Regions from separate parts of the Citrobacter werkmanii genome, predicted to be linked through region 1. Evidence: predicted binding sites of a transcription regulator. Region 1 holds the regulator's gene; each other region holds the start of a gene.
The links. Region 1 encodes CRP, which controls carbon source genes, mostly activating them, when cyclic AMP is high. Its sites were predicted from a motif close to ATGTGANNNNNNTCACAT; they were not measured.
Positions count from the first base shown of each region.

Region 2: the regulator CRP is predicted to act here: its motif matches at 5,013-5,030, upstream of cdd (cytidine deaminase).
Region 3: the regulator CRP is predicted to act here: its motif matches at 3,615-3,632, upstream of garD (galactarate dehydratase).

Region 1 covers NZ_CP044101.1:4,708,641-4,715,906, forward strand. The annotation lists gene FOB24_RS23250 (NUDIX hydrolase) at 49-768, shown strand; partial or broken gene FOB24_RS23255 (hydrolase) at 813-1,872, shown strand; gene FOB24_RS23260 (YheU family protein) at 1,869-2,087, shown strand; gene FOB24_RS23265 (phosphoribulokinase) at 2,141-3,010, shown strand; gene FOB24_RS23270 (OsmC family protein) at 3,057-3,461, opposite strand; gene crp (cAMP-activated global transcriptional regulator CRP) at 3,770-4,402, shown strand; gene FOB24_RS23280 (YccS/YhfK family putative transporter) at 4,454-6,541, shown strand; gene argD (bifunctional acetylornithine/succinyldiaminopimelate transaminase) at 6,649-7,266, opposite strand, start outside.
Region 2 covers NZ_CP044101.1:3,331,503-3,338,768, reverse strand. The annotation lists gene mglC (galactose/methyl galactoside ABC transporter permease MglC) at 1-211, shown strand, start outside; gene preA (NAD-dependent dihydropyrimidine dehydrogenase subunit PreA) at 269-1,504, opposite strand; gene FOB24_RS16825 (NAD(P)-dependent oxidoreductase) at 1,498-2,739, opposite strand; gene FOB24_RS16820 (DUF2542 family protein) at 2,973-3,212, opposite strand; gene sanA (outer membrane permeability protein SanA) at 3,215-3,934, opposite strand; gene cdd (cytidine deaminase) at 4,070-4,954, opposite strand; gene FOB24_RS16805 (CidB/LrgB family autolysis modulator) at 5,103-5,798, opposite strand; gene FOB24_RS16800 (CidA/LrgA family protein) at 5,795-6,193, opposite strand; gene FOB24_RS16795 (LysR substrate-binding domain-containing protein) at 6,316-7,224, opposite strand.
Region 3 covers NZ_CP044101.1:4,481,724-4,488,989, reverse strand. The annotation lists gene kbaZ (tagatose-bisphosphate aldolase subunit KbaZ) at 1-787, opposite strand, end outside; gene FOB24_RS22045 (DeoR family transcriptional regulator) at 1,055-1,864, shown strand; gene garD (galactarate dehydratase) at 1,924-3,495, opposite strand; gene garP (galactarate/glucarate/glycerate transporter GarP) at 3,902-5,236, shown strand; gene garL (2-dehydro-3-deoxyglucarate aldolase) at 5,252-6,022, shown strand; gene garR (2-hydroxy-3-oxopropionate reductase) at 6,053-6,943, shown strand; gene garK (glycerate 2-kinase) at 7,009-7,266, shown strand, end outside.

The DNA of each region.
Region 1 (7,266 bases):
TATTGGGCTGGTACACTTGTGGGCGTTGCAAATCATCGTGAGTACCTTATGACCACCGAAGCCGACTACCTGAATCAATACGATGCCCGCCGCTTTCCCACACCACTGGTGACGGTCGATAGCGTGCTGTTTACCCTGCATCAACAGGCGCTGTGCGTATTACTGGTTGAACGAGCAAACCAGCCGCAAAAAGGGCGTTGGGGATTACCAGGTGGCTTCATTGATATCGAGCGCGATGACTCCACTCGCGCCACAGCGCTGCGCAAGCTCACTGAAAAAACAGGGGTTTTGCCTTCGTGGCTGGAACAACTGGATACTTTTTCCGGCCCGGATCGCGACCCGCGCGGCTGGAGTCTGACAGTCGCCTGGTTTGCGCTTATCGCCTGGGTAGACTGTGCGCCGCACATCGCCAGCGTCAGCAATGCCCGTTGGGTGCCGGTTGATGAGCTGAAAAATTATTCACTCGCGTTCGACCACGGAGACATCATTACGGCGGCCCTGCATCGCTTGCGGCAAAAAACGATGTACTCACTACTGCCCGTATACTGCTTGCCGGAGACATTTACCCATGGGCAACTGCTCGAAGCCACCGAGGTGATCCTCGGTCAGTCGATCCAGCGTAAAAGTCTGATTCGCCGCTTTGAAGCGTCAGGAATGTTTGAAGATACCGGAGAAAGCGTAGCGACAGGGACGCGTAAAGCTCGCCTGTGGCGACGAAAGCCCGACGTCGATTTTCATTTTTTCTCGCGTAACCTGCTGACTGACTAGCGACAAAATCACATATTGGCTAACCCGCAAGCGCTGCGCGCGGTATAGTTATTCTTTCCGATTATTAATTGCTCTGGTGTTATGGTTGAAATCACGTCCACAGAAATGATCCCACCTACTGATGATTCGCGAGAATTCCGCCCTATGCGCGGTATCAGTAACCGCCATTTGCAGACAATGCTGCCGCGTTTAATTCGCCGCAAGGTGAAGTTCGACGCCCATTGGCAGCGTCTGGAATTACCCGACGGTGACTTTGTCGATCTGGCATGGAGTGAAGATCCGCAACAGGCGAAGCACAAACCGCGCCTGGTGGTTTTTCACGGTCTGGAAGGCAGTCTGAACAGCCCGTACGCACATGGCCTGATTGAGGCAGCGCAAAAGCGCGGCTGGCTGGGCGTGGTGATGCATTTTCGCGGCTGCAGCGGCGAACCAAATCGTCTCAACCGTATTTATCATTCTGGTGAAACAGAAGATGGCACCTGGTTTTTACATTGGCTGGAACGCGAGCTTGGTCGTGTGCCGACCGCGGCGGTCGGCTATTCACTCGGCGGGAACATGCTTGCCTGCCTGCTGGCCAAAGAAGGCAACGATATTCCCATTGATGCAGCGGTTATTGTCTCTGCGCCTTTCGTGCTGGAAGCCTGTAGTTACCATATGGAGAAGGGGTTCTCACGCGTCTACCAGCGCTATCTGCTCAATCTGTTGAAAGCTAACGCCTCGCGTAAGCTACAGGCCTATCCGGGTTCGTTGCCGGTGAGTCTGACCCAGTTGAAATCCCTGCGTCGCATTCGTGATTTTGACGATCTCATCACTGCCAAAATCCACGGTTTTGCCGATGCTATAGACTATTACCGCCAGTGTAGCGCCATGCCATTGCTTAATCAGATCGCCAAACCGACGCTGATTATCCATGCCAAGGACGATCCGTTTATGGATCATCACGTGATCCCTGAACCGGAAAACCTGCCCTCACAGGTGGAGTATCAGTTGACTGAACACGGCGGACACGTCGGATTTATTGGCGGCACAGTGCGCCGCCCTGAGATGTGGCTGGAATCCAGAATTCCCGACTGGCTGACAACGTATCTGGAGGCGTCATCATGATTATCCCCTGGCAAGACATCTCCCCGGACGCGCTGGACAATCTGATTGAAAGCTTTGTCTTGCGCGAAGGTACCGATTATGGTGAACATGAACGTTCGCTCGAACAAAAAGTCGCCGACGTCAAACGCCAACTACAATCAGGTGAAGCCGTCCTGGTGTGGTCCGAACTGCATGAAACGGTCAACATCATGCCGAGGAAGCAGATTCACCAGTAATTCGTAGCCGACGGCCGACTATAATAAAAAATCAACCTATTCATGGAGTTGTTATGTCTGCCAAACATCCGGTGATTGCGGTAACAGGATCCAGCGGCGCGGGGACCACCACCACCAGCCTCGCGTTTCGTAAAATTTTCGCGCAGCTAAATCTGCGCGCCGCCGAGGTGGAAGGTGACAGTTTTCATCGCTATACCCGTCCGGAAATGGATATGGCGATTCGCAAAGCGCGCGATGCCGGGCGACATATCAGTTATTTCGGGCCCGAAGCCAATGACTTTGGTCTGCTGGAACAAACCTTCATTGAATACGGCCAGACGGGAAAAGGTCAGTCGCGTAAATATCTGCACACCTACGATGAAGCCGTACCGTGGAATCAGGTCCCGGGAACGTTTACCCCCTGGCAGCCATTGCCTGAACCGACGGATGTCCTGTTCTATGAAGGGCTACACGGCGGCGTCGTCACCCCACAGCAAAATGTGGCCCGGCATGTCGACCTTCTGGTCGGTGTGGTGCCGATCGTTAACCTGGAATGGATCCAGAAACTGACCCGCGATACCAGCGAGCGTGGACACTCGCGTGAAGCGGTGATGGACTCGGTTGTGCGCTCAATGGACGATTACATCAATTACATCACGCCGCAGTTTTCCCGTACGCACATTAACTTTCAGCGCGTACCCACCGTCGATACCTCAAACCCCTTTGCCGCCAAGAGCATTCCGTCGCTGGATGAAAGCTTTGTGGTCATTCATTTTCGTAATCTGGAAGGGATCGACTTTCCGTGGCTTCTGGCCATGCTGCAAGGCTCATTCATTTCCCACATCAATACATTAGTCGTACCTGGCGGCAAAATGGGTCTGGCGATGGAATTGATTATGCTGCCGCTGGTTCAGCGACTGATGGAAGGTAAAAAGATAGAGTGAGGTACGGAATGTGCCCGATGGCGCTACGCTTATCGGGCATCACGTATTACGCAGCAACCACTTCATAGGAGTGGGTAATATTCACCGCCTTTTCCAGCATCAATGCCACGGAACAATATTTTTCCGCCGAGAGATCGACGGCGCGGGAGACCGACGCCTCTTTCAGATCGTTGCCGGTGACGATGAAATGCAAATTAATGTGGGTAAACAAACGCGGCGCTTCTTCACGGCGCTCAGAGGTGAGCTTCACTTCGCAGTTGGTCACATCCTGACGACCCTTTTGCAGGATCGACACCACATCGATAGCGCTACAACCGCCTGCAGCCATTAATACCATTTCCATCGGGCTCGGCGCTTTATCACCGGAGTTACCGTCCATCAAAATTTGGTGGCCAGAGGCGGACTCACCGAGGAAGGTTAACCCCTCAACCCACTTTACACGCGCTTGCATATTTCGTAACTCCAATGTTTCAATTTTCCTGACAGATTACGCGTACATAACAATTCTCGCAACGGAAGGCGACCTGCGTCATGCTGAAGCGAGACACCAGGAGACACACGGCGAAAGCTATGCTAAAACAGTCGGGATGCTACAGTAATACATTGACGTACTGCATGTATGCAGAGGACATCACATTACAGGCTGCAGTATATTTTTAGTAGCCCCCTTCCCAGGTAGCGGGAAGCACATTTTTGCAAACCCAGAGGCAGCGTCGTTTTCTGGCTCTGGAGACAGCTTATAACAGAGGATAACCGCGCATGGTGCTTGGCAAACCGCAAACAGACCCGACTCTCGAATGGTTCTTGTCTCATTGCCATATTCATAAGTACCCATCGAAGAGCACGCTGATTCACCAGGGTGAAAAAGCGGAAACGTTGTATTACATCGTTAAAGGCTCAGTGGCAGTGCTGATCAAAGATGAAGAAGGGAAAGAAATGATCCTTTCTTATCTGAATCAGGGCGATTTTATTGGTGAATTAGGCCTCTTCGAAGAAGGCCAGGAACGTAGCGCTTGGGTACGGGCCAAAACCGCATGTGAAGTCGCTGAAATTTCCTACAAAAAATTTCGCCAATTAATCCAGGTCAACCCGGATATTCTGATGCGCCTGTCTTCTCAGATGGCTCGTCGCCTGCAGGTCACGTCTGAAAAAGTAGGCAACCTTGCCTTCCTCGACGTCACCGGCCGTATTGCCCAGACTCTGCTGAATCTGGCAAAACAGCCTGACGCGATGACTCACCCGGACGGTATGCAGATTAAAATCACCCGCCAGGAAATCGGCCAGATCGTTGGCTGCTCCCGTGAGACCGTTGGTCGTATTCTGAAGATGCTGGAAGATCAGAACCTGATCTCCGCTCACGGTAAGACCATTGTCGTTTACGGCACACGTTAATCCCATCGAAATGGCGCGTTACCCGGTAGCGCGCCATTTTTGTTTGTTCCGATGTGGCGAAGACTGATTTATCACCCCGAGATCAACTACGCACTACGGCAGACGCTGGTGCTGTGTTTACCTGTGGCCGTCGGTCTTATCATTGGTCAGCTTCATCTGGGGCTTCTGTTTTCCCTCGTCCCTGCCTGTTGCAACATTGCCGGTCTTGATACCCCGCATAAACGCTTTTTTAAACGTTTAGTTATTGGCGCATCGCTGTTTGCCGGTTGCAGCCTGATCATGCAGTTACTGCTGGCGCAAGATATACCACTGCCGCTCATCCTCACCGGCCTGACGCTAATTCTTGGCGTAACCGCCGAGCTAAGCCCGTTGCATGCGCGACTGCTGCCAGCCTCACTCATCGCGGCAATTTTCACGCTAAGCCTTGCCGGGAACATGCCCGTCTGGGAGCCATTGCTGATCTATGCACTGGGTACGTTGTGGTACGGTCTGTTCAACTGGTTCTGGTTCTGGATGTGGCGTGAGCAGCCACTGCGTGAATCGCTTAGCCTGCTGTACCGCGAATTAGCCGATTACTGTGAGGCCAAGTACAGTCTGCTGACCCAGCATGCCGATCCAGAAAAAGCGCTGCCTCCGCTACTGGTTCGTCAACAAAAAGCGGTGGATTTGATTACCCAGTGCTACCAGCAAATGCACATGCTGTCGGCGCATCACAATAATGAATACAAGCGACTGTTGCGTGCCTTTCAGGAAGCGCTCGATTTGCAGGAACATATTTCAGTTAGCCTGCATCAGCCGGAAGAGGTGCAAAAGTTGGTCGAGCGAAGCCACGCGGAACAGGTGATTCGCTGGAACGCGCGCACCGTCGCCGCCCGCCTGCGCGTCCTGGCCGATGATATCTTGTATCACCGATTACCGACCCGTTTCTCAATGGAAAAGCAGATTGGCTCGCTGGAGAAAATCGCCAACCAGCATCCGGATAATCCGGTAGGACAGTTTTGCTATTGGCACTTCAGCCGTATCGCCCGCGTGCTACGGACCCAGCGCCCGCTGTATGCCCGAGATTTGATGGCGGACAAACAGCGGCGGTTGCCGTTGATCCCGGCGCTGAAAAACTATCTGTCGTTGAAATCCCCGGCACTGCGTAACGCCGGGCGCATCAGCGTCATGCTGAGTATCGCCAGCCTGATGGGCAGCGCCTTACATCTGCCTAAACCTTACTGGATTTTGATGACGATCCTGTTCGTCACGCAAAATGGCTATGGGGCGACCCGGGTGCGTATTTTGCATCGTTCGGTGGGTACGCTCGTCGGACTGGTGATTGCGGGCGTCACATTGCACTTTCATATTCAGGAAGGCTTCACGCTGGCAGGCATGTTGCTGATCACGTTAGGCAGCTATCTGATCATTCGCAAAAACTACGGCTGGGCCACCGTCGGCTTTACGGTTACGGCGGTGTACACCCTGCAACTGCTGACGCTGAACGGGGAACAATTTATCGTGCCGCGGTTTGTCGACACGGTGATTGGCTGCTTAATCGCCTTTGGCGGCACGCTCTGGCTGTGGCCACAGTGGCAGAGTGGTCTGTTGCGTAAGAACGCCCACGATGCGTTAGAAGCCGACCAGGAGGCTATTCGCCTGATCCTCAGCAACGATCCGCAGGCCACGCCGCTGGCGTATCAACGCATGCGGGTCAACCAGGCGCATAACACGCTGTTTAACTCACTGAATCAGGCAATGCAGGAGCCGGGATTCAACTCGCACTATCTGGCGGATATGAAACTGTGGGTCACGCACAGCCAGTTTATTGTCGAACACATCAACGCGATGACCACACTGGCAAGGGAACATACGATGCTGACGCCGGATTTGGCGCAGCGGTATCTGGAGTCCTGCGAGATTGCGCTCCAGCGCTGTCAGCAGCGGCTGGAGTATGACGGACCGGGAAGCTCGGGCGATGTGAATATTCTCGAAGCGCCTGAAATGCTGTCCCACGGTCCATTAAGCACCCTGGAGCAGCATCTGCAGCGAATATTGGGGCATCTGAACACCATGCACACCATTTCGTCGGTAGCATGGCGTCAACGACCCCACCACGGGATCTGGCTTAGCCGTCGGTTGCGGGACATGAAAGGCTAAGATCGGCTGCCGGATGCGCTACGCTTATCCGGCCTACGAATCACACCTTACCCTGTAGGCCGGATAAGGCGCTCGCGCCGCCATCCGGCAATCAGGCAATCAACCAATCAGCCCACCACCTTCGCTACCGCCTGCGCGAAACGCAGCATCCCTTCCTCGATATCCGCGTCTTCCACCACCAGCGACGGCGCGAAACGCATCACGTCCGGCCCGGCATTCAGCACCATCACCCCTTCGTGCGCGGCGGCGTAGAGCAAATCGCGCGCCCGGCCTTTAAACTGCGGCTTCAGCTCGGCGCCAATCAGCAGCCCCATTCCGCGAATATCGCTGAAAATATCGAACTGCTGATTAATTTTCTGCAAATGATGCACAAACGTCTGACGTTTGCCCTGAATACCTTCCAGCACTTCCGGGGTGTTGATGATATCAAACGCGGCATCTGCAACCGCACAGGCCAGCGGATTACCGCCGTAAGTGGAACCGTGCGAACCCACGTGGAACGCGGAGGCAATTTCCTGAGTGGTCAGCATGGCGCTCACCGGGAAACCGCCGCCGAGCGCCTTGGCGCTGGTGAGGATATCCGGCGTCACGCCGTAGTGCATATAGGCAAATAAATCGCCGGTACGCCCCATCCCACACTGCACCTCATCAAAGACCAGCAGCGCCTGGTGCTGGTCGCAAAGTTCACGCAGACCTTGCAGGAATTCCGGGGTTGCCGCAGTGAC
Region 2 (7,266 bases), 1.4 Mb from region 1:
TGCGATTGCGGCGTGCGTGGTTGGCGGCGTCTCGTTTAGCGGTGGGGTAGGGACCGTCTTCGGCGTGGTGACCGGTGTGATTATCTTTACCGTCATCAACTACGGGCTGACTTACATCGGCGTTAACCCATACTGGCAGTACATTATTAAGGGCGGCATCATCATCTTTGCGGTGGCGCTGGACTCCCTGAAGTACGCGCGTAAGAAGTAACGATAAAACGCCAAAAGGCCGGTGCAGCGCAATCTGCACCGGCCTTTTTTGTCCGCGTTATAATGTTAACGCGTGCTCTTTCTCTCCGGGTTTAAATTTTACTTCACCCAGGTCGATACAGGCGACCGGGCAAACGTGGCCGCACAGCAAGCATCCCACACATTTTTCCGTGTCGCAGTGTGGGGTTCGGGTTTCCTCATTCCATTCCATCGCCTGATGCCCGCCGTCATAACAGGAAATGTAGCAGCGACCACAGCCCACGCATTTATCGAGATGGATGTTTGGGTAGACGATGTAGCTACGGTCAAGATCTTCAGCGGGGATGATATTGGCATTGGCAAGGCCCACCATCTCCTCCAGTGAGTCAAATCCTTGATCGGCGAGGTAATGTGACAGCCCGCTGGTCATGTCCTCCACAATCCGATAACCATACTGCATTATCCCGGTGGTCACCTGCAGCGTGGCCGCGCCTAACAGTAAAAACTCGGCGGCATCTTCCCAGTTTTCTATACCCCCGATGCCGCTAATCGGGAAATCGCGCAGTTCAGGGTGCATGCGCAGTTGCTGAATAAATCGCAGGGCGATAGGTTTAACGGCCTTGCCGGAGTAGCCGGAAATACTGGATTTACCGTTGACGACCGGCATCCCAATTTTCCGGTTCAGATCGATATTGGTAATGGATTTAACCGTATTGATGGTTGCAATACCGTCGGCGCCACCGCGTTTTGCCGCCAGCGCAACCTCACACATATCACCGATATTCGGTGTCATTTTAGCCAGCATCGGCAGGGAAGAACCGCGTTTAACTGCCCGACAATATTTTTCGACCAGCTCAGGGCTTTGCCCAACATCGCTACCCATGGCATGTGAGGTCATTTGCGGGCAAGAGAAGTTGCATTCGATCATGTCTGCACCCGCCTCTTCGACCAGCCGTGCCAGCTCCTGCCACTGCTGTTCATTTTCTCCCATGATCGATGCAATCAGAACTTTATCCGGGTAGTCCTGTTTCAGCCGGCGAATAGCGGCCAGATTTTCCTCCAGCGGGTGCTCGGCAATTTGCTCCATATTTTTGAAGCCAACAAAGCCGGTATCTTCTTTGGTCAGATGGTCAAAGCGTGGAGAGACTTCATTCGCAATAAAGAAACCAATGGTTTTAAAAACAATACCGCCCCAGCCGGTGTCATAGGCTTTGGCGCACATGTCATAGCAGTTGCCCACCGGAGAAGAAGAGAGGCAGAACGGGTTGGGGAATTTGACGCCGCAAAAAGTAATAGAAAGATCTTTCGTTAACATGAGCAAGCTCCCTCTAAGTAGTGATGAATGGCCTGAGCGGCTTCTTTTCCGGTTTTCACGGCGTAAACCACCGTTTTATCGCCTTTTACAATATCGCCCGCGGCAAACAAAGCGGGATCGGCGGTTTGATAATGATGCGTGTCGATAAGATTGCGCTGTGGTTTTAACGCGGCGAAATGTTCAAGTTGAGCATGTTGACCAACGGCGAGAATAATATGTTCGGCTTCAAGCGTCAGTTCTCCCGGCAGGCGAACGTGTTTAAAAGTAACCCGGTTTCCGCTAACCGCCACAGGCGTGAAACCGTCAATAATCGATACCCCTAACGCTTGTGTGCTGCTGAACTCTTTATCGCTGGCTGGGAAATCGGCCAGTTCTTCACGGGCGACACAGGTAACTGACGGACAGCCCAGCAGTTTCAACGTGCTGGCGACATCCATCGCGACATCGCCGCCGCCGATGATCAATGCGCTTTGCGCGACGGTAATATCGCCGCTGGTTTGCCGGGCTCGTTGCAGAAAATCGACGGCAATTTCAACGTGATTGGCCTTCTCAAACAGCGGTAACGTTGAACCGTAAGACATCCCTACGGTAACCAGTACGGCGCGGTATTCTGTTTTGAGTTGCTCAATGGAAAGGGCAGTGCCGACTTCACAATTGCATTTGATTGTTACGCCCATTTCAACGATACGAGCAATTTCGTTATCTAAAACAGCATGCGGCAGACGAAACTCTGGAATGCCATAGCGTAACCAGCCGCAAGGTTGGGCCTGCTTTTCATAGATAGTGACGTCATAGCCCAGATTGCTCAGCGTTACGCTGGCTTGTAATCCTGCCGGGCCTGCGCCAATGATGGCTACCTTGCCACGTGTTTTTGTGGCGGGTTGATAAATTTTCATTGCGGTCTGCTGCTCAAAGTCGGTAATAAAGCGTTGCAGACGTGCAATATCAATCGGCTTATCAATGCCTGAGCGTGTACACCCGCGTTGGCATAACTTTTCGGTTGGGCATACCCGGGCGCATACTGCCCCAAGTGCATTATTTTCACGAATAGTTTCGGCTGCACCCTTAAAATTACGAAAATAAATGGAGCGAATAAATTTTCCCGGGTCAGTTTGCGCCGGACAATCCTGGCTACAGGGGGCATCGTGACATAATAAACAGCGGGAAGCCTCTTTTATGGCTAATAATGGCGTAAAAGCAGGCGTGAGCTCATCCAGATAATTTTGTTGTGGCATATTTTCTTCCTTAATGCGTGAGTAAATTAAGGCAAACCGTTAATAACAAAATATAAAAATCGAAAGGCTATTCTTAAGGCTAAGCACTGCAGGAAGAGTATTCTGTGAAAGGATTCACAAATAGAAGAGTGTTGGCGGGAAATGCTGGCGGGCAGCATTAATCCCTTACTTTGAAATGGTAACCGTTATCATAATATTAGCTATTCTCAAACGCTAATATAAAAATAATATCTTTATCGATAGAAAATTAAGTAAATAACCATACCGAAGGATAAACATCCGCATCCGGCATAAACCAACACATAGGACCAAAATTGCAGGGGCTCTTGATGGCGATAAGCGTATACCGGTTCGCGCGTATTCTTCTTAATTTTATCTACGGCCCCGGTGCGCCAGCCTTTCCAGGCCTCACGGAAACAAAACACAGGAATGAGCAGAAAGGCCAACACGACGAAGAGGGTTTGTACATCCATGCTTATTTTCCTTGTTTCTTTTGTAATTCGAGTAATTGTTCAGGCGTAACCGCCGGATACCCCTGCGCATCGTCGGGTACCTGATGCATGGTAGGGATGGGTACCAGTGGGCCTAAAAAACGGGGTTCACGTTTAAAAATATAGAGATCGGCGAGTGCGCCAAAACGCGCGCCGAATTCGCGTACCCGCACGGTAAGCATATCTTTTGGTGAAGGCACCGCATAGCACTGGGCCTGAATGCCCATATGCAGCGCAATAAACAAGGCGCGTTCACAGTGGAATCGCTGAGTAATAATGATGAAATCGTTGGTATCGAATACCTTACGGGTACGCACGATGGAGTCGAGCGTACGGAACCCGGCGTAATCAAGCACAATGTCAGCCGGATCGACCCCTGCGGCAATCAGATCCTTACGCATCGTCATGGGTTCATTATAGCTTTGCTGCGCGTTGTCGCCGCTCAGCAACAGATAGTTTACCTTCCCGCTGTTATAGGCGTTCAATGCGCCCTGAATACGGTAGCGGTAATACTGGTTGATAACGCCGGTTCGATAGTATTTTGCCGTACCCAGGACCACACCGACCTGGCGGTAGGGTAAATCCTGTAATTCGTCGTAGATATAGGGGGCAGTCTTCCAGCTCATCCATCTGTCGAGTCCAAGCACAGTCAACAGCAGCAGGCCTGACAGGACTAACAGGCTGTAAAACACGCGCTTTAACATGCAGAAAACTCGTTATTTGGGTGGAATTTCAATCAGGCTACTGTACCGGAAGACGTAGCGCAAGAAACAGCAGTCTGATTGAGGGGATTTTAGTCACTGTTACCCGGTTAGCGCAGCGCCACCGGGCTTTATGATTTAACTGAGCAGCACGCGCTCAATATTGTTGCAGCCCAGCGCGTGCAGGGTGGCGGAGGTCGCATCCCACTGGATTAACGGCGCATCGGCTTTTTCTGCCAGCACCGCGCGTTGAATGTCCGGATAGTCGTAACCGTTCAGACTCAACAGGTTTAACGCGCCTTGCAGCGGTGGGAGAGTGGGGTTAAAGGCGGCGTTTTCAGCATAGCTACCACTAAAAATTCGCCCGTCTTTACACTCGAGCGCCACGCCGCTTGGCGATTTGCTGTACGGCATATGGCATCTGTTGGCGGCGGTAATTGCCGCCTGGGTCAGGGCGTCGCCCTGCAGCGCGAAGCCGTGATCCTGGTCGTCCATCAGTAGCGTTTTGATGTCGAGATCTTTTGGCCCGAACGCGTCCGGGAGATAGTCGCGCAGTGCGTGTGGTTCGCGCCCAGGCAGATGAATGCGTAAATCCAACCCGCTGTTCAATTCGTTCATAAACTGGCGGCAGTGGCCGCAAGGGGTGTAGTTAACGGTGATGGCGGCGAGGCCTTTTTCACCGCGCAGCCAGGCGTGGCTGATGGCGCTTTGCTCGGCATGAACGGTTTGCTGCATTGTTGCGCCCAGGAACTCCATGTTGCCACCGAAGTACCAGGTGCCGCTAATGCCGCGAGAGATCGCGCCCACGTTGAAGTTGGAAAGCGGGGTACGTGCGCAGGCCGCAGCCAGCGGCAGCAGAGCGAATGCCAGCGCGTCTTCGTCCAGTCCCGATTCGCGTTTCAGCAAAGAGACCTGCTCAGCAGTCAGCATGGCGGGGAAATGCGTATCCGCCAGAACAGGGGCCAGGGCTGATTGCAAGTTATCCGCGAGTTGGGCAAAAGCAGTTTGAAAACGTGGATGCATGGCGATGCCTCATAACAATGTAATGGAATCGTAGTTTACGGGCCTGTTACGGCTTTATATGTGATCCAAATCTCATTGTGTGTGCAACTTATGAAACTTAAATGAAAAATGTGCAACGCATCGCAAATAAATAACCAAAAAGTGAAGGTTAGCCGACCACTGCCAGAATAACCGGGAACAGAAACGGGGCGACCAACGAGGTGATAATGCCGCAAATGACCAGCGCCAGAGAGCTAAACGCGCCTTCCTGATAATCCAGTTCTGCGCAACGCGCGGTTCCCAGGGCGTGCGAAGCGGTACCCATTGCCAGTCCTCGCGCGGCCTTCGTGCGAATGCGCATAGCATTCAGTAAAGTATGACCAAATACCGCCCCGAGAATGCCGACGAAAATGACGCACACCGCGCTGATGGCCGGAATACCACCAATACTTCCTCCCACCGCCATCGCGATAGGTGTGGTGACCGATTTCGGCATGATTGACGCGGCAATTTCCGGTGAGGCGCCCATCAACAGGGCGATTGTTGTGCCGGTAACCATCGCCACGACGCTCCCCGCAAAACAGATAGCGATTATCGATTTCCAGCGCGCGCGAATTTGGTGCAGCTGTTCGTATAACGGATAGGCCAGCGCGACCACGGCAGGTTGCAGTAAATCGTTCAGCACCTCGCTGCCTTTGAAATAGTGATCGTAGGGAATTCCGGTCAGCATCAGAATGGGAATAATCACCACCATCGCGACCAGCAGCGGATTCAGCAGCGGCATTTTAAAGCGTGCTGCCAGCTTACGTGCGCCAAAGAACACCGCGAGAGTCAGGGGCAACGACCACCAGATATATGTCATCATTCTTTCGAACCTTTTTGGCCAACAATTTTGCGTTCACCGTGTACAAGATGCGAGCTCCAGCTCACCACGAGGAAAACAACCAGCGTACTGATGGTGCATGACACCACCACCGGGCCAAATTGTGCGCGGAGCAAATCAAAGTACTGCATGATCCCCACGCCAATCGGGACAAATAACAGGGCCATATAGCGAATCAGGACATAACAGCCGGGATTAACCCATTTTGCCGGTAATACCTGCAATGCCAGTAAGACAAACAGAATCAGCATGCCAATGATGCTGCCCGGAATTGTGATCGGCAGCAGCGAAGCGACAAAAATACCTGCATAGAGGCAGGCATAGATCAGGACGAATGCGCGCAAATATTGCCAGATAATGTTCAGTGATTTGCTCATAATTGAAACCCTTGACGAGACTGATTCATCATACAATTAAACTTCAAAACGTGCTACCGATCACATCATGAATTCTAAGCATAGAGGAAATAGACGTCTGGAACATTGCGCATATGATCGCGCTAAACCTGCGCCAGGTAATACAAAAAACGACTCAGGGCTGTGGTAGGCGTTTCATTGTTGCGCCAGAATACGCCTACGCTGCCTTTTTGTTCAATCTTCGGCAGATTCAGGATAGCCAGTTGTCCCTGGGCGGCGTAACGCTGCGCCAGACGCAGAGAAAGAATAGAAACCATGTCGCTACTTTGCAGCAGGTTGGTACTGACGTTTATCGACGCTGATTCAATGGTGTTTTCCGGCAGCATTACGCCATTATCGACCAGCGCGTTGTCAATGCTAATCCGAATGGGGGTGCCTGTCGGCCAGACAATCCAACGCCAGTTAGCCAGATCGTTCCAGGTGAGCAGAGGATATTTTGCCAGCGGATGATCGGGGCGGGCGACAAAACAGACCGGCTCGGTATAGAGCACCTGGTAATTAAGCGGCAGCTGAAGCGCCCGGCCGCCAACGCGACCGACGACGACATCCACTGAACCCGCCAGCAGATCGTGCAGTAACGGGGTCATCACTTTCTCTTCAATATTGAGATGCAGAGTGGGTAGCTCCGTAAGCAAGCCCAGTATTGCCTGTGAAACGCAGTCGGTCGCCACCGGCGAGCAGCCAATCTTCAGACTTCCCACCAGACCGCCTTGCTTGAAACGGGCAATTTCGTACTGCGAACGCTCCATATCATTGATCAGGCGTTGAGCATGTTGCAGCAACAGCTTGCCGCCTTCGGAGGGGCGTAAGCCTTTGCTATGTCGTTCAAAGAGCGTGATGCCAATCTCATCTTCGAGCTGTGATAACCATTTGGACAAGGCAGGCTGGGTGATATTCATCATTCGGGCGACGTGAGTCAAATTTCCCTGTTCCCCTAGCGCGACCAGCGTTTGCAGGTGGTGCAACTTCAGTTTCTGTGCCCAGTTAGCCATTTGCTATAACCTCTAGGTTATGCCTCTGCATGAAAAGCCATT
Region 3 (7,266 bases), 230 kb from region 1:
GCGTTTGGTAATCGGTAGAATGCGCTTCAAAAATCAGCGTGTCGTAGTCTTCCACCATTTTGCTGAGTGACACGGCTTTCTGCGGTTGGTAATCAATGATGTGGGTGTGGTCGAATTCGACGCCGGGTTGCACCACCAGGGCGATGATACGCGGCCAGATACCTTCCAGTCCGCGCTTTTCAAAGGCGTGATAGTGGGCCTGCAGCGTTGCGCGTGCCGCATCCGGCGTTGTTACCGCCAGTTCGGTTAATGCTTCGTGAGCGCCGCCAAGAACCGGGACTTCTGTGCCAATTACATAGACCAGGTCAGATTCACCAAAATGCGCAATACAGGTTTCTTCGGCAACTTTTGCCAGGCGCGCGGCGCGCTCAGCGACGATTTCATCCGTTAGTGGAACCGGGTCGTTAGCACAAGACATGCTGCAATCAAGGTGGATCTTTTTAAAGCCAGCGGCGACATAACTCTTGATCAGATCGTCAGCGTTGGCCATTGCTTGTTCTGCTGGCAGATTTTGCCAACGGTTTGGTCCAAGGTGGTCTCCACCGAGAATCAGCATATCCTGAGAAAAATTAAGCGAGTCGGCTAAACCGCAGACAAAACTGCGAAAATCGGCTGGTGTCATCCCCGTATAGCCGCCAAACTGGTCAACCTGATTAGAAGTTGCTTCGATCAATAGCGGTGTATGATTGGCATGGGCGTAGCGTATTGCGGCTTCCAGTACGATTGGATGCGCGGAACAAACGGCATAAATCCCGTTTGCCTTCCCCCGTTTATGTTGCTCGACCATTTTAGTTAGATGTTTCACTTTCCTCTCCAGGTCAGATAACTGCGACATCAATCTTTCGTTTTGTTTCATTTAATACTGCATCATGGTGATTTAAAAATAAAACGAAAGATAATAGTTTTCCGATCTGTTTCACAAAAGAAACGCAATGAAAGGTTTCAGCGTGAATCCGTTCGACTCTTCTCTGCTTGTGGGGCTTGCATTCGCGTAAAAGAAAGGCGTTAATAGACAAAACGAAATAAAACGAAAGAGACAACTAAAGGATTTCTTATGAGTAACACCGAGTCTTCTGCAGACAAGCGCGTTATCGGCACCAGCGAAAGGCGCGAGCAGATCATCCAGCGGTTACGGCAGCAGGGAAGCGTTCAGGTTAACGATCTTTCCTTATTTTATGGCGTCTCCACGGTCACGATTCGTAACGACCTCGCTTTTCTGGAAAAACAGGGGATTGCGGTACGCGCCTATGGTGGGGCGCTGATTTGCGATAGCACTACGCCTGGTGTTGAGCCTTCTGTTGAAGACAAAAGTTCGCTCAATACAGCGGTAAAACGCAGTATTGCCAGAGCCGCCGCAGAGTTGATTAAACCGGGGCACCGCGTGATCCTTGATTCCGGCACCACGACGTATGAAATTGCCCGCCTGATGCGCCAGCATACCAATGTGATTGCAATGACCAATGGTATGAATGTCGCTAATGCGTTACTGGAAGCCGAAGGGGTTGAGCTGCTGATGACCGGCGGTCACTTGCGTCGTCAGTCGCAATCCTTTTATGGCGATCAGGCTGAGCAATCGCTACAAAATTATCACTTCGACATGCTGTTTCTTGGCGTTGATGCTATCGACTTAGAGCGTGGTGTTAGCACACACAATGAGGATGAAGCGCGTCTCAATCGCCGGATGAGTGAAGTCGCGGAGCGCATCATCGTTGTTACCGACTCGACGAAGTTTAATCGCTCCAGTCTGCATAAGATCATTGATACCCAGCGGATCGATATGATTATTGTTGATGAAAATATTCCAGAGGAGAGTCTGGAAGGATTACGTAAGCATGGGATTGAGGTTGTTCTGGTGAGTATTTGACAAAAAGGTCGGAAAGTTTTCGAACTCCCCGACCTGTAATCGAATTTCACTTTCAGCAATCAGGTCACTGGCGCCGGGTTAAACACCGCCAGTTGATTATGCAGTCCCCACTGATCCGAGAAGGTTTTCTTACGCCCGCTGGCGACCTCGAGAATAAACTCGAACAATTTCAGACCCACGTCTTCAATGGTTTCTTCTCCGGTGGCGATGGTACCGGCGTTGATGTCCATCAGGTCAAACCAACGATTGGCCAGCTCAGTACGCGTCGCCATTTTTATCACCGGCACCGCCATCAGACCGTACGGCGTACCGCGACCGGTGGTGAATACCTGCACGGTGATCCCGGAAGCAACCTGCTGTGTACCGCAGACAAAATCGCTGGCGGGGGTCGCGGCGTAAATCAGTCCTCGTTTGGTTGGGCGCTGGCCCGGCGACAATACTTCGACGATGGCGCTCTTGCCTGATTTGGCGATTGAGCCCAGCGCTTTTTCCACCACGTTTGCCAGACCGCCTTTCTTGTTGCCCGGTGAAGGGTTGGCGCTGCGGTCAGTCTTGCCCATATCCAGGTAGTTATCGTACCAGGCCATCTCTTCGAGCAGGCGCTTACCTACTTCTTCGTTAATCGCGCGCGGGGTAAGAAGATGGATAGCATCGCGCACTTCGGTCACTTCCGAGAACATCACGGTCGCGCCGCAGCGTACTAACAGGTCGGAGGCATAACCGACTGCCGGGTTGGCCGTGACGCCGGAAAAGGCATCGCTACCGCCGCACTGCATACCGACCACCAGTTCTGATGCCGGGCAGGTTTCACGTTGGCGTTGGTTGAGCTTTGCCAGATGGCGTTCTGCCACTTGCAAAATATCAGCAACCATTGATTGGAAGCCGACGTGCTTTTCATCCTGTAAGCTGACGATGCTGGCGCTGTCGACCGGGATACTTTTTACATCGTGAGTCCCTTCCAGCAGTCGCTCTGGTTGCAGTTTTTCGCAGCCGAGGCCAATAACCATCACTTCACCGCCAAAGTTGGGGTTCAGCGCAATATTATGGATGGTGCGAATCGGCACAATGGCGGCCGGAGCGTTAATCGCCACCCCGCAGCCGTACAGGTGATTAAGCCCCACCACGCCATCGACATTCGGGTATTTGGGGAGCAGATCGCGCTCAATGATTTTCACCACATAATCCACCACGCCCGCTACGCAGTGTACGCTGGTGGAGATGCCGAGCAGATTTTTGGTGCCGACGCTGCCGTCTGCATTGCGATAGCCTTCGAAGGTATAACCCTCAAGAGGCGGTAGCGGCTCCGGTACTTTGGTCGCCAGCGGCAGCGTCTCCAGCGGCGGGGCCTTGGGCAGCTCAACCATGGATTCATCAATCCAGCTACCGCGCGGGATATCGCGAACGGCATAGCCTATCACTTCGCCATAACGCACAATTTCGCCGTGAACAGGAATATCGCATAGCGCCACTTTATGACCCTGGGGAATATGTTCAATCAGCTCCAGCCCATCCGGAAAACGCGTCCCGGCTTTCAGGCCATTGTCATTGACAATAATCGCCACATTATCTGTTGCGTGAACTTTAATATAAAACGCCGAGGGCGATTCTTGTCTGATTTCGATGTCGGCCATTGTCCAGTATTCTCCAGCAAGGTGGTAATAATAGTGTGGGTATTTATATTTTGAATCTAATTATCAGTAATAAATATTCGGTATCGTGAAATAAGAATGTCAGGAGTTTAAAATTAAGAATGTGATCATGATCACTTAAACTCAGCAGGACCGTACCACCAAGGGGATTAATCAGTAAATGTGTGCATTAGCGCCCATGCGTGTGTGCATATGCCCAAAATATTATTTTAACAACGCGTAATTAGTGAGCGTCTGCACAATGATTAACGTTGCTCTGCTGATTATACTAAATCACGGTTTCATAACGTCTGATAAATTATTATGTGTTTTTATTATCGGTAATTTATCACCAGGGATAGCTAACAAATAATAATAAAAACATTTTTATGTGCCCGAGGTAAATAGAATGATTCTGGATACAATTGTCGAGAAAAAGAAAGGTACACATACCCGCTATTTAATATTACTGATAATTTTTATTGTAACTGCCGTTAACTATGCGGACCGTGCGACGCTGTCAATTGCCGGCACGGAAGTGGCGAAAGAGTTGCACCTCAGCGCCATCTCAATGGGGTATATTTTTTCCGCCTTCGGTTGGGCTTACCTGCTGATGCAAATCCCCGGCGGCTGGCTGCTCGATAAGTTCGGCTCGAAGAAAGTCTATACCTGGAGCCTGTTCTTCTGGTCGCTGTTTACCTTCCTGCAGGGCTTTGTGGACATGTTCCCGCTGGCCTGGGCAGGTATTTCAATGTTCATCATGCGCTTTATGTTGGGCTTCTCAGAAGCACCTTCCTTCCCCGCCAACGCCCGTATCGTAGCGGCCTGGTTCCCGACCAAAGAGCGCGGTACGGCATCCGCGATTTTTAACTCCGCACAGTATTTTTCCCTGGCGCTGTTTTCGCCGCTGCTCGGCTGGCTGACCTTCGCCTGGGGCTGGGAGCACGTCTTTACCGTGATGGGGGCGATTGGTTTTGTGCTCACCGGGCTATGGATAAAGTTTATTCATAACCCAACCGATCACCCGCGTATGTCGCAAGAAGAGCTGAAGTTTATCTCTGAAAACGGCGCGGTCGTAGATATGGACCATAAGAAGCCGGGCGATGTGAAGTCAGGTGGTCCTAAGCTGCATTATATCAAGCAGTTGCTGACCAACCGTATGATGCTTGGCGTGTTCTTCGGACAGTATTTTATTAACACAATTACCTGGTTTTTCCTTACCTGGTTCCCGATTTACCTGGTACAGGAAAAAGGTATGTCGATCCTCAAAGTTGGTCTGGTGGCGTCTATTCCGGCGCTATGTGGATTCATTGGCGGCGTGCTGGGTGGGGTGTTCTCTGATTATCTGATTAAACGTGGCTCCAGCATCACCCTGGCGCGTAAGCTGCCGATTGTGCTCGGCATGCTGCTCGCATCGACCATTATTCTGTGTAACTACACCGATAACACCGCTCTGGTAGTCGCGCTGATGGCGCTGGCGTTCTTCGGCAAAGGCTTCGGGGCGTTGGGCTGGCCGGTGATTTCCGATACCGCGCCGAAAGAGATTGTCGGCCTGTGTGGTGGCGTATTTAACGTATTTGGCAACGTGGCCTCCATTGTTACTCCGTTGGTGATTGGGTATCTGGTGAGCGAGTTGCACTCATTTAATGCCGCGCTGATGTTTGTAGGGTGCTCAGCGCTGATGGCAATGGTTTGCTACCTGTTTATTGTCGGTGACATTAAACGTATGGAATTGCAGAAATAAACAAAGGTATAGGCGATGAATAACACGATTTTCCCGAATAAGTTTAAAGCGGCCCTCGCGGCGCAGCAGATTCAGATTGGCTGCTGGTCTGCATTAGCCAGTCCAATCAGCACTGAAGTTTTAGGTCTGGCGGGTTTCGACTGGCTGGTGCTGGACGGCGAACATGCGCCGAACGATATCTCGACGTTTATCCCGCAATTGATGGCGCTTAAAGGTAGCGCCAGCGCGCCGGTGGTACGTGTGCCGACCAACGAGCCGGTGATCATTAAGCGTCTGCTGGATATCGGGTTTTACAACTTCCTGATCCCGTTTGTTGAGACCGAAGAAGAGGCGGTGAATGCGGTGGCGTCAACTCGCTATCCACCGGAAGGTATTCGCGGCGTGTCCGTATCCCACCGCGCCAATATGTTTGGCACCGTGCCGGACTATTTTGCGCAGTCGAATAAGAACATCACCATCATCGTGCAGATCGAAAGTCAGCAGGGCGTTGATAACGTTGATGCAATCGCGGCGACCGAAGGCGTTGACGGTATCTTCGTCGGCCCCAGCGATCTGGCTGCGGCGTTAGGCCACCTCGGCAATGCGTCCCATCCCGATGTGCAGAAAGCTATCCAGCACATTTTCGCCCGCGCGAAAGCCCACGGCAAACCCAGCGGCATTCTGGCCCCGGTAGAGGCGGATGCGCGGCGTTATCTGGAGTGGGGCGCGACGTTTGTTGCCGTCGGCAGCGACCTTGGCGTGTTCCGTTCAGCCACGCAGAAACTGGCTGATTCTTTTAAGAAATAACCACCATCGACAGTAGAGAGAGATAAAGACATGACAATGAAAGTTGGTTTTATTGGCCTCGGTATCATGGGTAAACCAATGAGTAAAAACCTCCTCAAGGCAGGTTACTCGCTGGTGGTTGCTGACCGTAACCCGGAATCCATTGCGGACGTGATTGCCGCAGGCGCAGAAACCGCCGCCACGGCGAAAGACATTGCCGAGCAGTGTGATGTGATCATCACCATGCTGCCGAACTCTCCGCATGTGAAAGAGGTGGCGCTGGGCGAAGGCGGCATCATTGAAGGGGCGAAACCGGGGACGGTACTGATCGACATGAGTTCCATCGCACCGCTAGCCAGCCGTGAAATCAGCGAGGCGCTGAAAGCGAAAGGTGTGGATATGCTGGATGCGCCGGTCAGCGGCGGCGAGCCAAAAGCGATTGACGGTACGTTGTCGGTGATGGTCGGCGGCGATAAAGCGATTTTCGACAAGTACTACGATCTGCTGAAAGCGATGGCGGGTTCCGTGGTGCATACCGGCGAGATTGGCGCAGGCAACGTGACCAAGCTGGCTAATCAGGTGATTGTGGCGCTGAACATTGCGGCGATGTCTGAAGCGCTGACGCTGGCGACTAAAGCGGGCGTGAATCCGGATCTGGTGTATCAGGCCATTCGTGGCGGACTGGCGGGCAGCACCGTACTGGATGCGAAAGCGCCGATGGTGATGGACCGCAACTTCAAACCGGGTTTCCGCATTGACTTGCATATTAAAGATCTGGCCAATGCGCTGGATACCTCGCATGGCGTTGGCGCTCAGTTGCCGCTGACGGCTGCTGTCATGGAGATGATGCAGGCGCTACGCGCAGATGGGTTGGGCACCGCCGATCATAGCGCGCTCGCCTGCTACTACGAAAAACTGGCGAAAGTGGAAGTCACTCGCTAACAAGAAGGGCGCGGATGCGCGCCCTGTATTTCTTGCCTTGCGCGGCACTTTCAGGCTACATAACTATGAAAATCGTAATTGCCCCAGACTCTTATAAAGAAAGCCTTTCTGCCACCGAGGTGGCTCAGGCAATAGAAAAAGGATTTCGGGAAATTTTTCCCGATGCGCAATATGTGTCTGTTCCGGTTGCCGACGGCGGCGAAGGAACGGTCGAAGCCATGATTGCCGCCACGCAGGGGAATGAACATTCCGCGTGGGTGACGGGGCCGCTGGGCGAAAAAGTGAATGCCTGCTGGGGCATGTCCGGGGACGGTAAAACCGCG